Regions from separate parts of the Cytobacillus pseudoceanisediminis genome, predicted to be linked through region 2. Evidence: riboswitches for the same ligand, from Rfam matches in the RefSeq annotation. Region 2 holds a riboswitch; each other region holds the start of a gene.
What was found. Region 2 has a riboswitch for cyclic di-GMP ahead of M5V91_RS23925 (methyl-accepting chemotaxis protein). Riboswitches for the same ligand answer to the same signal wherever they lie in the genome.
Positions count from the first base shown of each region.

Region 1: another riboswitch for cyclic di-GMP. It lies ahead of M5V91_RS20810 (hypothetical protein); the one in region 2 lies ahead of M5V91_RS23925 (methyl-accepting chemotaxis protein).
Region 3: another riboswitch for cyclic di-GMP. It lies ahead of M5V91_RS24815 (hypothetical protein); the one in region 2 lies ahead of M5V91_RS23925 (methyl-accepting chemotaxis protein).

Region 1 covers NZ_CP097349.1:3,862,271-3,865,547, forward strand. The annotation lists gene M5V91_RS20800 (hypothetical protein) at 1-76, opposite strand, end outside; gene M5V91_RS20805 (hypothetical protein) at 128-838, opposite strand; gene M5V91_RS20810 (hypothetical protein) at 894-1,262, opposite strand; cyclic di-GMP riboswitch class I at 1,377-1,463, opposite strand; gene M5V91_RS20815 (DUF4317 domain-containing protein) at 1,868-3,052, shown strand; gene M5V91_RS20820 (IS1182 family transposase) at 3,176-3,277, shown strand, end outside.
Region 2 covers NZ_CP097349.1:4,445,606-4,448,882, reverse strand. The annotation lists gene M5V91_RS23935 (YwqG family protein) at 1-552, opposite strand, end outside; gene M5V91_RS23930 (hypothetical protein) at 573-977, opposite strand; gene M5V91_RS23925 (methyl-accepting chemotaxis protein) at 1,088-2,017, opposite strand; cyclic di-GMP riboswitch class II at 2,078-2,161, opposite strand; gene M5V91_RS23920 (alpha/beta hydrolase) at 2,307-3,277, shown strand, end outside.
Region 3 covers NZ_CP097349.1:4,637,468-4,640,744, forward strand. The annotation lists partial or broken gene M5V91_RS24805 (ATP-dependent helicase ComFA) at 1-1,237, shown strand, start outside; partial or broken gene M5V91_RS30725 (double zinc ribbon domain-containing protein) at 1,245-1,424, shown strand; gene M5V91_RS30730 (ComF family protein) at 1,599-1,931, shown strand; cyclic di-GMP riboswitch class I at 2,005-2,091, shown strand; gene M5V91_RS24815 (hypothetical protein) at 2,141-2,380, shown strand; gene M5V91_RS24820 (EAL domain-containing protein) at 2,371-3,277, shown strand, end outside.

The DNA.
Region 1 (3,277 bases), 580 kb from region 2:
ATGAAAAGTATCGATAGGCAAAAAACACCGATACTCCCATTAAAATAATATTGATGCCTAGCATAATCGCTTCCATTATAATAAATCCCCTAACATCTATTTAATTAAATTAGACTTTATATGTAATTTAAAGCTCTTTTATTAGGATATATGTTCCATCTGCTACATTTGCAGGAATACCACTCAGCTTATTATTATCCTGATATTTATGGACAATATAATTTCCTTCAGTATCTTTATATTTTTTCATATTATGATATTTTTCCATGACCCGTATTGATTTAGGGTTGGTTGCTTCACCTAAAACAGCCTTTAATCCTTGGGATGATGCTTTTGCGATTAATCTATTTCCTAGCTGCTGAATAATTTCATGACGATTATGTTCAGCTATTACGCCTAACATGAAAAGGTGTAATAGTTCTCCATCCTTGATTTCATGTCCATTCTGTTTTTTATAATCTTCCATAAAACGTTTATCTACATCTTCCAAAACACGGAGAATTACATTCATATCATAAAAAGAACCTTCAAATATGTCTTCTCCGATTATCTCAGGTGCATTTGTATCTCCCGCAAGTACACCGACAACTTTATGATTAGCATCCTTTGCAACTGCGCAATATCCCTGTTCAATCGTAGAGTCTAAATAATCCTTGGTAAATTGATAGAAATCCTCATAGCCTATATTCAATTGTCCTACCATTGGCTCCTGAACCCATTTCCCTGCAACCTCCACTCCTATGAATGTTCGAGCCAGACAATCAGCTGCTTTCACAATTAATTCTGGCTGATCCTTCTTTATAATTTCGTATGTATATAGCTCTAGTGTTGTTTGCACTTCTTTACTCCCTTTCAAATGTAAAATAATGATCCCCTAATCATTGTCACGAACATTAGATGCCATGAGGCACTTTATCAACAAACGTACCTGAGAACTCAATTCTCTCAAGTGCATTCCTGATTTGCACCTGCGCAATTTTAGATGACGGTTTTACTACAAGAATATCCTTAAATCCCAATGAAGAATAAAATTGCATTGTCTGTTCAAGCTGTGGAACCACCTTTGATGGGACAGGTGTTTGATGGGTCCCGTCTACAACAAATGTATAACTTTGCCTTGATACCTTACTAATCGTATCCTGTAAATCTATCATATAACCTTCCGCATCCTCCTCTCTCATTAACCCATGAACCTGTACATGAACTTCCTTTGCGGCCTCATTAATGGCCATTTTGTATTTTTTCTTATCTACAACTATCATCGCTGATCTCCTTTGCCTGTATTCTCCATCATTTTTGCAGCTATTTAAAAGGTGTCCAAAAAAAAGACTATCCCCAAATAGACAGGGATAGCCAAATAAACGTTCTTTATTATCCTTGGCAACCCGACTGTCATTACCCTGGAGGATTTTAGACTCGTAGCTTTGCGTCCTTACCTTTCGATAAGTTTGCCTTTTCAATTTTATTGAATATAGGACTAATTTCACGATTATATTTTACTATACTATTATAAAGAACTTGCCATTTTTTGTCGATACTTGTAATTTTTATTTCTGCATCCAATTTTATCTGGAAGAGTATGTCCCCATGTTAAAGAAATAAAAAAGGCTTCCCATAAGTTTAGTCAACTTATGAGAGGCCTCAATTAAATACCTTTATGTTAACAAAATATCAGCATTCTACATTCACCTCGCCAGCGCAAATTCGGCCGGTAAAAATCAACTTCATGCTTCTCAAATCTCCAGCCAAATTTAATTAACGTATCCCTTTTCAAAAAAGCGAAAATAAAAGAAATAATTTATAGAGCTGATGTATTTTGTTATTCTAGTAAATATGCATATTGGGCAGCTTAGGAGTGGATTTAACTGTGAACAAAAAAGACATCGCACAGATTCGGAAACAATTTAAATTAAATAATGACTTACTAAAGATCTCAGATATTTTTAATGTCTATATTATGAAGGAATCAAGTGAGATTTATCATTATGAAAGCCAGCCCTTTGAAATGCTGGACCAGGATCAGCAGGAGCTATTTATGGATAACTTCAAAAAGCTGCTTGGCGGCCAATTGGATGAAAAGCTCTTTGAATTAAAGTTTCAGAGGGATGCCGAAAACAGCAGTCAACTCATCCTGCATCAGGGATTGCTAAGCAGTGATGCTGAAGGCTGGATGGATCAAATGCTTCAGATAGTCGGCAAAATGCTGGGAATCCGGCAATATGAAAAGGATATTGTCGTTACATTCATTCGCGGGGAGTATCTTAAGCCAATGAAACGCCGCAACGCAGAAGCCGAGGAAAGTGAACGGGATGCCGTTTATTCTCATCCCTTTATTCTCTGCAGCATAAATAACACTCAAGAACCGAAGAAAGAATTGCTTTTTGACTATGTAGAAAAGGAATTTAAATATCATTTTACCGTTGATCCGATTATCAACCTCAAGGCTCCCATTTCAGGGTTTCTATTTCCTTGCTTTACCGATCATGCAGCTGATGTCAATCACGTCTTGTATTCAGCAGGCAAGGTACATGAGCCCGACTACCAGTTCATAGTGGACGTTTTAAACGGGGAAGAAACGATGACGGCGCAGGATGATAAAATCGTTTTTGAGGAAATTATTAAAGACGTAACAGGAGATCAGCTAAGCACAGCAACCCTTTCCAACGTATATGAAGAGATTAACCGTATGATCGTGGAAAACGAAGAGGATGAACCGCCGAAGCTGGATTCCAAAGACGTAGAACGCGTTTTAAAAGTGAGTGGTCTCGAAGATATTAATTCAGAAAAGGTCCAATCCGCTTATCAAAAAATCATCGATGATGACAAATATGAAATAAAGGCAACCAGCGTCCTGCCCAAATTTAATTCAAAATCAATAAAAATCAGCACGAAGGCAGCCAACATATCCATCTGCCCGCAAGATCTTCGATATGTAAAACAAGTCCATTTTGACGGCAAGCGCTATCTGATGATCGAAGTGGAAGAAGATACTGTGATTGAAGGCTTCACGATGATTCCCGAAACTTTTGGCGGGGGTTCGGACAAAGAATAAATAAAAAAAGGAATTCCCGAATAGGAATTCCTTCAGACTGTCGACAAACTCGATGAAAATCGTGCTTGTCTGCAGTCTTTTTTATTTTAAAATAGAAGTAATACAATGCTTGAGGTGATTTAAATGCTTTCAAAACATAATCCAATTCAACGGGATCAAATTGAAATGGTTGCTTTAGACGAACTTGTACCGGCGGACCATTTGGTCCGCAAAATTGAAGCGGCG
Region 2 (3,277 bases):
ATCCTCATAATCCGGATGATCGATGGATTCAAATAAGTCAATTTTGACCATGTCCTCAAATCGGAAATCCTCAGCAGGTACAGGAGCGAACTTAAGGTTAAAAATCATCTTTGCTTCCTGGACTATCGGATCATATTCATCACCTAAATCAGGCATATACGAAAAATCTGTCACAAGGTCTGACTCATCTTTCACGCCATTTGGATGATAAACAACCCGAAAATTTTTTTGATCAGCCGGGTTATCAAAATCAAGTCCGTACATATCATCAGCCGGCGAGAGATAGAATTGAAGAATTCCGCTCTCAGGCATAGGCTCAATGTGAGGAACTTCTTCGAAATTGATTTGCGCAAATAGATTCATATAATTTCCCTGCTCATCCTTTGGATGTTCGCTCGTTTTTGGAAGGTAGGGCTTTCCTCCGAACTTGCTTTCATAAAGTGTGGTCTCCCCTCTTTCTGCATGTATGCAGACAAACGATTTAACTGTTTTTTCTAATTCGCTCCGATGTTTTTCAAATTCCTTAGGCAGCTTTAAAGATTGATTTCCCATACTTTTTCCTCCTGTTTCTCTTAATTGGTAAGTTCATCCCAAAATTCAGCTATCCATTGTTCTAACTCCGTTGTTATTTCTTGTGAAGATTCATCCAGAAGCTCCCCAAACAACTTGCTTCCAGGGATTTTTTTCGATACCGGCATTCCAAGAAAAAAGTATTCGCATTCCCAAATTTTAATGATTTTTACATCTATGAGATCCCCTCTTTTATCAGAAATCCCCAGTGAAATGGAGGAACTGTATCCAGGCTGGAAAACATCTCTGCCCTCCTGATTAAATTCAGCCTCGAGTTTCAGGCCTTTCTTTGAAAAAGCCGCTTTATTCTCTCTTAGAAGCTTTTCAATTTGTTCTTTTAGTTCCTTTTCAATTCTATGAATCTTCCCCTTTAACTCTGAAGTGAATGTCCTGTGGAAATATTTCATAAAAACATCTTCTCTCATCAAAAATAAACAGAATATATGTAAATTCGCCAGCCTCATCCATTCTTCCTATCTGCAGAAAAAAGAGCTGCTATAAAGCAGCCCACATTTTCCTATAAAATACTCTTAAAACCCTTCGCCTGTTCATCCAGCTTTCTTGCAGCTTCCCCGATATCTTTAAAAGCAGATACAGCATGTTCATTATGAACCTGGTTTTCACTTATGCCTGACTGTGATTGCAGAGTTGCGTCACTAATTTTGTTGATTTCATCTGATATTCCTTTGATGTGGGCACTGACTTCCTGGATGGAGTCCTGCACCCGGTTTGCGAGCTTTCGCACTTCTCCGGCAACGACGTTGAAGCCTCTGCCATGTTCGCCGGCACGTGCTGCTTCAATAGCTGCATTTAATGCCAGGAGGTTCGTTTGGGCCGCGATTTCACGGATTGTTTTTACGATGCTGCCGATGGATTGTGTCTGTGATTTGAGAGAATGGAGAATTTCCAGGTTCCCTTTGGACTCATAAACGAGCTTGGCTATTGCCTGAGCTGCCTCTTTGCTTCTTTCAATTCCAGCTTTTGCTTTTTCACTAAGGGCTTCTGACATTGCCTGAAGCTGGAATGCTACCTGCGCTGTATTCGTTTCCCTTTCTGTAATATCCGTAGCAACCTTTACAACACTTTCTACACTGCCATCATTCCCAAATACCGGTGTGTAAGTCGCTTCGAGCCAGATAAGATCTCCTTGCTTGTTCACACGCTGAATTTTTTCCTGAAAGCTTTTGCCATTGCGCAGATTTCTCCAAAGCTCCTGATATTCCCTGCTGGCGGCAAATTCAGGGGTGCAAAATTGCTTATGCATCATATTTGGCATTTCTTCTGCACGATATTTGACAGTGCGGGCAAAATTCTCATTTGCCCACAGCACTTTCCCGTTACTATCAAATTCAATCATAGCCAGAGAATTTTCAATTGCAGCCAAAACAGCTTCTTTTTCAAGAACCTGTGTGCTTTTAAAATGACTAGGCTTATAAGTTGTAAGCATGCTCTTCCTCTTTTCAAAAAAGGTTGTCAGAACATATCCCTACAAGGGGACTGGTCCCATGTAAGTGCTGGCCGGTTGCGCTACTAGCTCGAATTCATTAAAGCGCCCATATCTACTTGAATTCCCATTGCTTCCAACTTGTCCCGCATGTAAGGCTATAGTACTAGCATCGGTCAGTCATCACAATTCTCAATGCTCTGCTTTCATTTATACTGAAAATTCAAATAATTAATTACTAAGACCCATGATTCCCATAATTAGTAAAAGTAGAATAGAACTGTAAGAGATTATGCAGAAGGGATTGATTTATCTGAAAAATAAGCTAATTGCGTTATCACTGGCATCTGCTTTAAGCTTTTCACTTTTTCCGGAAAGAAGTTTTGCCGAGCAAACTGCTGCGGAAAACCAGGCCATAATACCTGGTGCGCATACAGTAACGGAACAATACTTTGATGGTGTGAACAACAACTGGCTGACCACCAAGAATCCCCTCCAATATCAGCAGGCGACCCTTTACGGAAACATCGGTCTTGCTCCTTATCTCTGGGGAAATGCCGAGGAAGGAACCGGATGGCATCAAATGTATAAGCCTTCTTCTGTAACGGGAACACAGGTAAATGGTATTTTTGAAGATGCCCAGTTTGTCATAAGGGTTCCGGATCACTGGAATGGCCGGCTGGTTGTTTCGGGAATCCCGGCTACAAGAAATGAAACATCAACCGACCTGCTTTTCAGCGACTATGTCCTGGAAAAAGGATATGCTTTTGCAGCGATTGATAAAGGCACCCAGGGTGACGCTGATTCAGCTGATCCATTTGCAAAAGTAAAGAATGCCTTAGCCGCTGAGGATGATAGCGTAGCAGAATGGCACCAGCGGTTCCGGCAGGTTACGAAAGCCGCACAGCGATACTTAGTCAGCCATTATTCCGATGGTCTGATCGATCCGGCAGATTCTACTGACCCGGCGAGCGATTTAGTATCGGCAGTGCATAAAATTCCTACATATGCGATGGGAATTTCCAATGGCGGATACGTCGTGCGCTATGCCCTTGAAAATGACCATCCAGAGAAGACTGGCGAACCGCGTCTTTTTGATGGAGGAGTTGATTGGGAAGGCGTGTTATGGACGGAAGAAAAGCCAAATTTAATCAGTTCTCTGACCACCGTAGTGAATCATGCGGAGGAAGCTTTGTTTGGAAGCGGCAAAATAAAGCAGAAAGCGATTAAAGAGCTATACAAAGCTGGATTGCCCAAAGGATC
Region 3 (3,277 bases), 190 kb from region 2:
AGATAGTTTGTGCCAGGTGCGGCAATAAAGATCGTTCACTGTTTGCAAGTTTTCCCTGTGCCCGATGCGGTGAGAAAGAATGTACCTACTGCCGGAAATGTATCATGATGGGACGGGTCAGTGAGTGCACTCCTCTGATTGGATGGTGCGGACCTGAGCACGTTCGGGAGCTAGCTGAACATCCCCTGATATGGGCAGGCAACCTTTCACCCGGGCAACAAATTGCCTCTGACCAGGTAAAGCAGGCTGTAATCGAAAGCAAGGAATTCCTCGTCTGGGCTGTCTGCGGAGCAGGAAAAACAGAAGTTCTATTTGAAGGAATCAATGCTGCCCTTGCCTCTGGAAAAAGAATCTGCATTGCTACTCCGAGAACAGATGTTGTACTTGAGCTTGGTCCGCGGCTAAAAGCAGTTTTCCCCGGTATTCAGGTGGCTGTCCTTTACGGCGGCAGTGAAGGCCGCCACCTTCAAGCTCCTTTGACCATCGCCACCACCCATCAGCTCCTCCGCTATTATAAAGCTTTTGACACCGTAATCCTTGATGAAGTGGATGCCTTTCCTTATACGGCAGACGAAACCCTGCAGTATGCCGTCCGCCAATCCCGGAAAGAAACCTCCTCTATGATCTATTTAACTGCCACCCCCAGTCAAAAATGGCAAAATGAATGCCGCAGCGGAAAAAGAAACTTTGTCACTATCCCGGCTAGATATCATCGTCATCCATTGCCTATACCGGCTTTCAAATGGTGCGGAAATTGGGAGAAATCACTAAAAAAAGACAAACTCCCGTCTGCAGTTACCCAATGGATCAAGAAGAGGCACGACAACCGGAAGCAGTTCCTGCTCTTCCTTCCAAAAATCGATAAAATGGAAAAAGTCCTCACCATCCTTCGTAAAACCTATCCTAAAATCCAAGCTGTCCACGCGGAAGACCCCGATCGAAAAGACAAAGTCCAAATGATGCGCAATAAAGAGATCCCCATGTTACTCACAACGACCATCCTGGAAAGAGGGGTTACCTTCCCTAATATTGATGTAGCAGTATTTGGAGCAGAAGACCGTATTTTTACCGAAAGCGCTCTTGTTCAAATTGCCGGCCGTGTTGGAAGAAGCTCTGAATACCCGAAAGGAGAAATCACCTTTTTCACTACGGCAAAACCGAAAGCATGGTCAATGCGCAAAAACAAATACTCAAAATGAACACTGAAGCCAAAAAGAAAGGACTGATCGACCATTAACTGCTTAATATGCCATGAAGAAATCCTTTCAGCTGTCAGCTGGACAACTCTCTGGTCGCGGCCAAAAGAAAATCATTTATGCCAATGCTGCACCGATAAACTCCCATTTATCAATGGCGATACTTGCAGTAAATGCAGCCGGCCCTTCAGTAACTTAGATCCTCAATTTCGAAAAGGGAACCTTTGCGCAGATTGTCTAAGGTGGAACGGGGATCCAGAATGGTCAGGGCAGCTTCTGAAAAACAATTCCCTTTTTATATACGATGACTTTCTGAAAGAAACTATAGCCCGCTATAAGTTCCGGGGCGACTATATTTTGTCGAGAGCTTTTTCTCCTATCATTAGGGAAAAGCTGAGTAGCGTGGAATTCGACTATCTCGTCCCAATCCCTCTAAGTCCCCAAAGGATTTATGAACGAGGCTTCAATCAGTCTGCAGCACTCATCCATGAGGCAGGCTTTACCGTGACGGAACCGCTGCAGCGAATTCACTCAGAAAAGCAATCTAAGAAATCGCGAATGGACCGAATTCATTCGCACCAGGTCTTCCAGCTGCAAAATCTCAATATCAAGAATAAAAAAATTATCCTAATTGACGATATCTATACTACCGGCTCAACTCTATATCATGCAGCGAAAGTTCTTAAAGCAGGGGGTGCTGCTTCAGTCTGCTCGGTTACATTAGCAAGAGGATAATGGATGGAATTAATTACAAGTTGATGTTTTTGATCTGGATAGTTATTAGGAAAATAATCCTATGTTAAAATATTCTAATCCAGGGCAAATTTTACGAAAGTAAAAGACGCAAAGCTGCGGGCCTAAAGCAGGTTTCTGCCATGGCAGCCGGGCTGCACAGAAGAAGAACTATTTTCGTTTGCCTTTTTTATTGGAAAGGATGTTTTGAAGTGGACGAAATAAACTCACAGGATGGTGAAAACACCACTAAAGATACTGCTGAATATAACAGTCAGCAATTGGAATTGACGAAAATAAAAAATAACCTGAACCAGGCTCAGAAGATCGCAAATATTGGGAGCCTGGAGTACGATATTGAAAACGATAGAGGGTTTTGGTCAGATCAGCTGTTCCGGATATTTGGGCTAAAGCCTCAAAAAGGTTTTTTCCGGACTACAAAATGTATTTGAGTTATCTGCATCCAGACGACCGGCCGGCTTTTGAAAATCAGTTTACTCGACTGTTAGAGGAAAAGGACAGTGTGGATCTGATATGCCGGATCATTAGGCAGGATGGAGAGGAACGGTATATTCATCATCGTGCGGACTATTTTGCAGGAGAAAGCGGATCACCGAAAATCGTTGCAACGATTCAGGATATAACTGAAAAAAGGCGCATGGAAGAGAAGCTCTATGAAAACGAGCGGAAAATAGGACAAATCTATGAAAATCTTGATGTTGGCATTTATTCCGCCGATTTAATAGAAAGAAAGGTATTTCATTTCTCAAGGGGAGTGGAAGGCATTTTCGGGTACACAGCCAGTGAGCTGATTGACAATTTCGATTTATGGGACGAAGTGATCCATCCAGACGACCTGCAAAGTCTGGAAGCCAATCGGGTAAATCTTATTCATGGGAAGAGCGTTCGCTGCCAATATCGTATCTTCCATAAATCCGGTGAGCTTAGATGGGTGAATGATCATAGTATCCCCTATTTAGATGAAAGGGGCGAACTTATCCGGGTTGATGGCTTTGTAACAGATATAACAGAACAAAAATGGCTTGAAAAGAGAATGAGGCGTATGGCATTTTATGATCATTTGACCGATCTGCCGAACCGCCGGTACTTTGATCAGAAGCTGCAGAGCCTTATTGAAGACGATGAACAACAGAATTTCGCTGTCTTGTTCTTTGATCTGGAACGGTTAAAGCAGATTAATGATACCTTTGGACATTCCTCAGGAGATGAACTTCTTAGGCTTGTTTCACATAGAATTAAGGAGAAGCTAAATTCAGTCTGTTTTTCAGCAAGAATTTCCGGTGATCAATTTGCAGTTATAATGGAATATATCCAGGAAAAGGAGGATC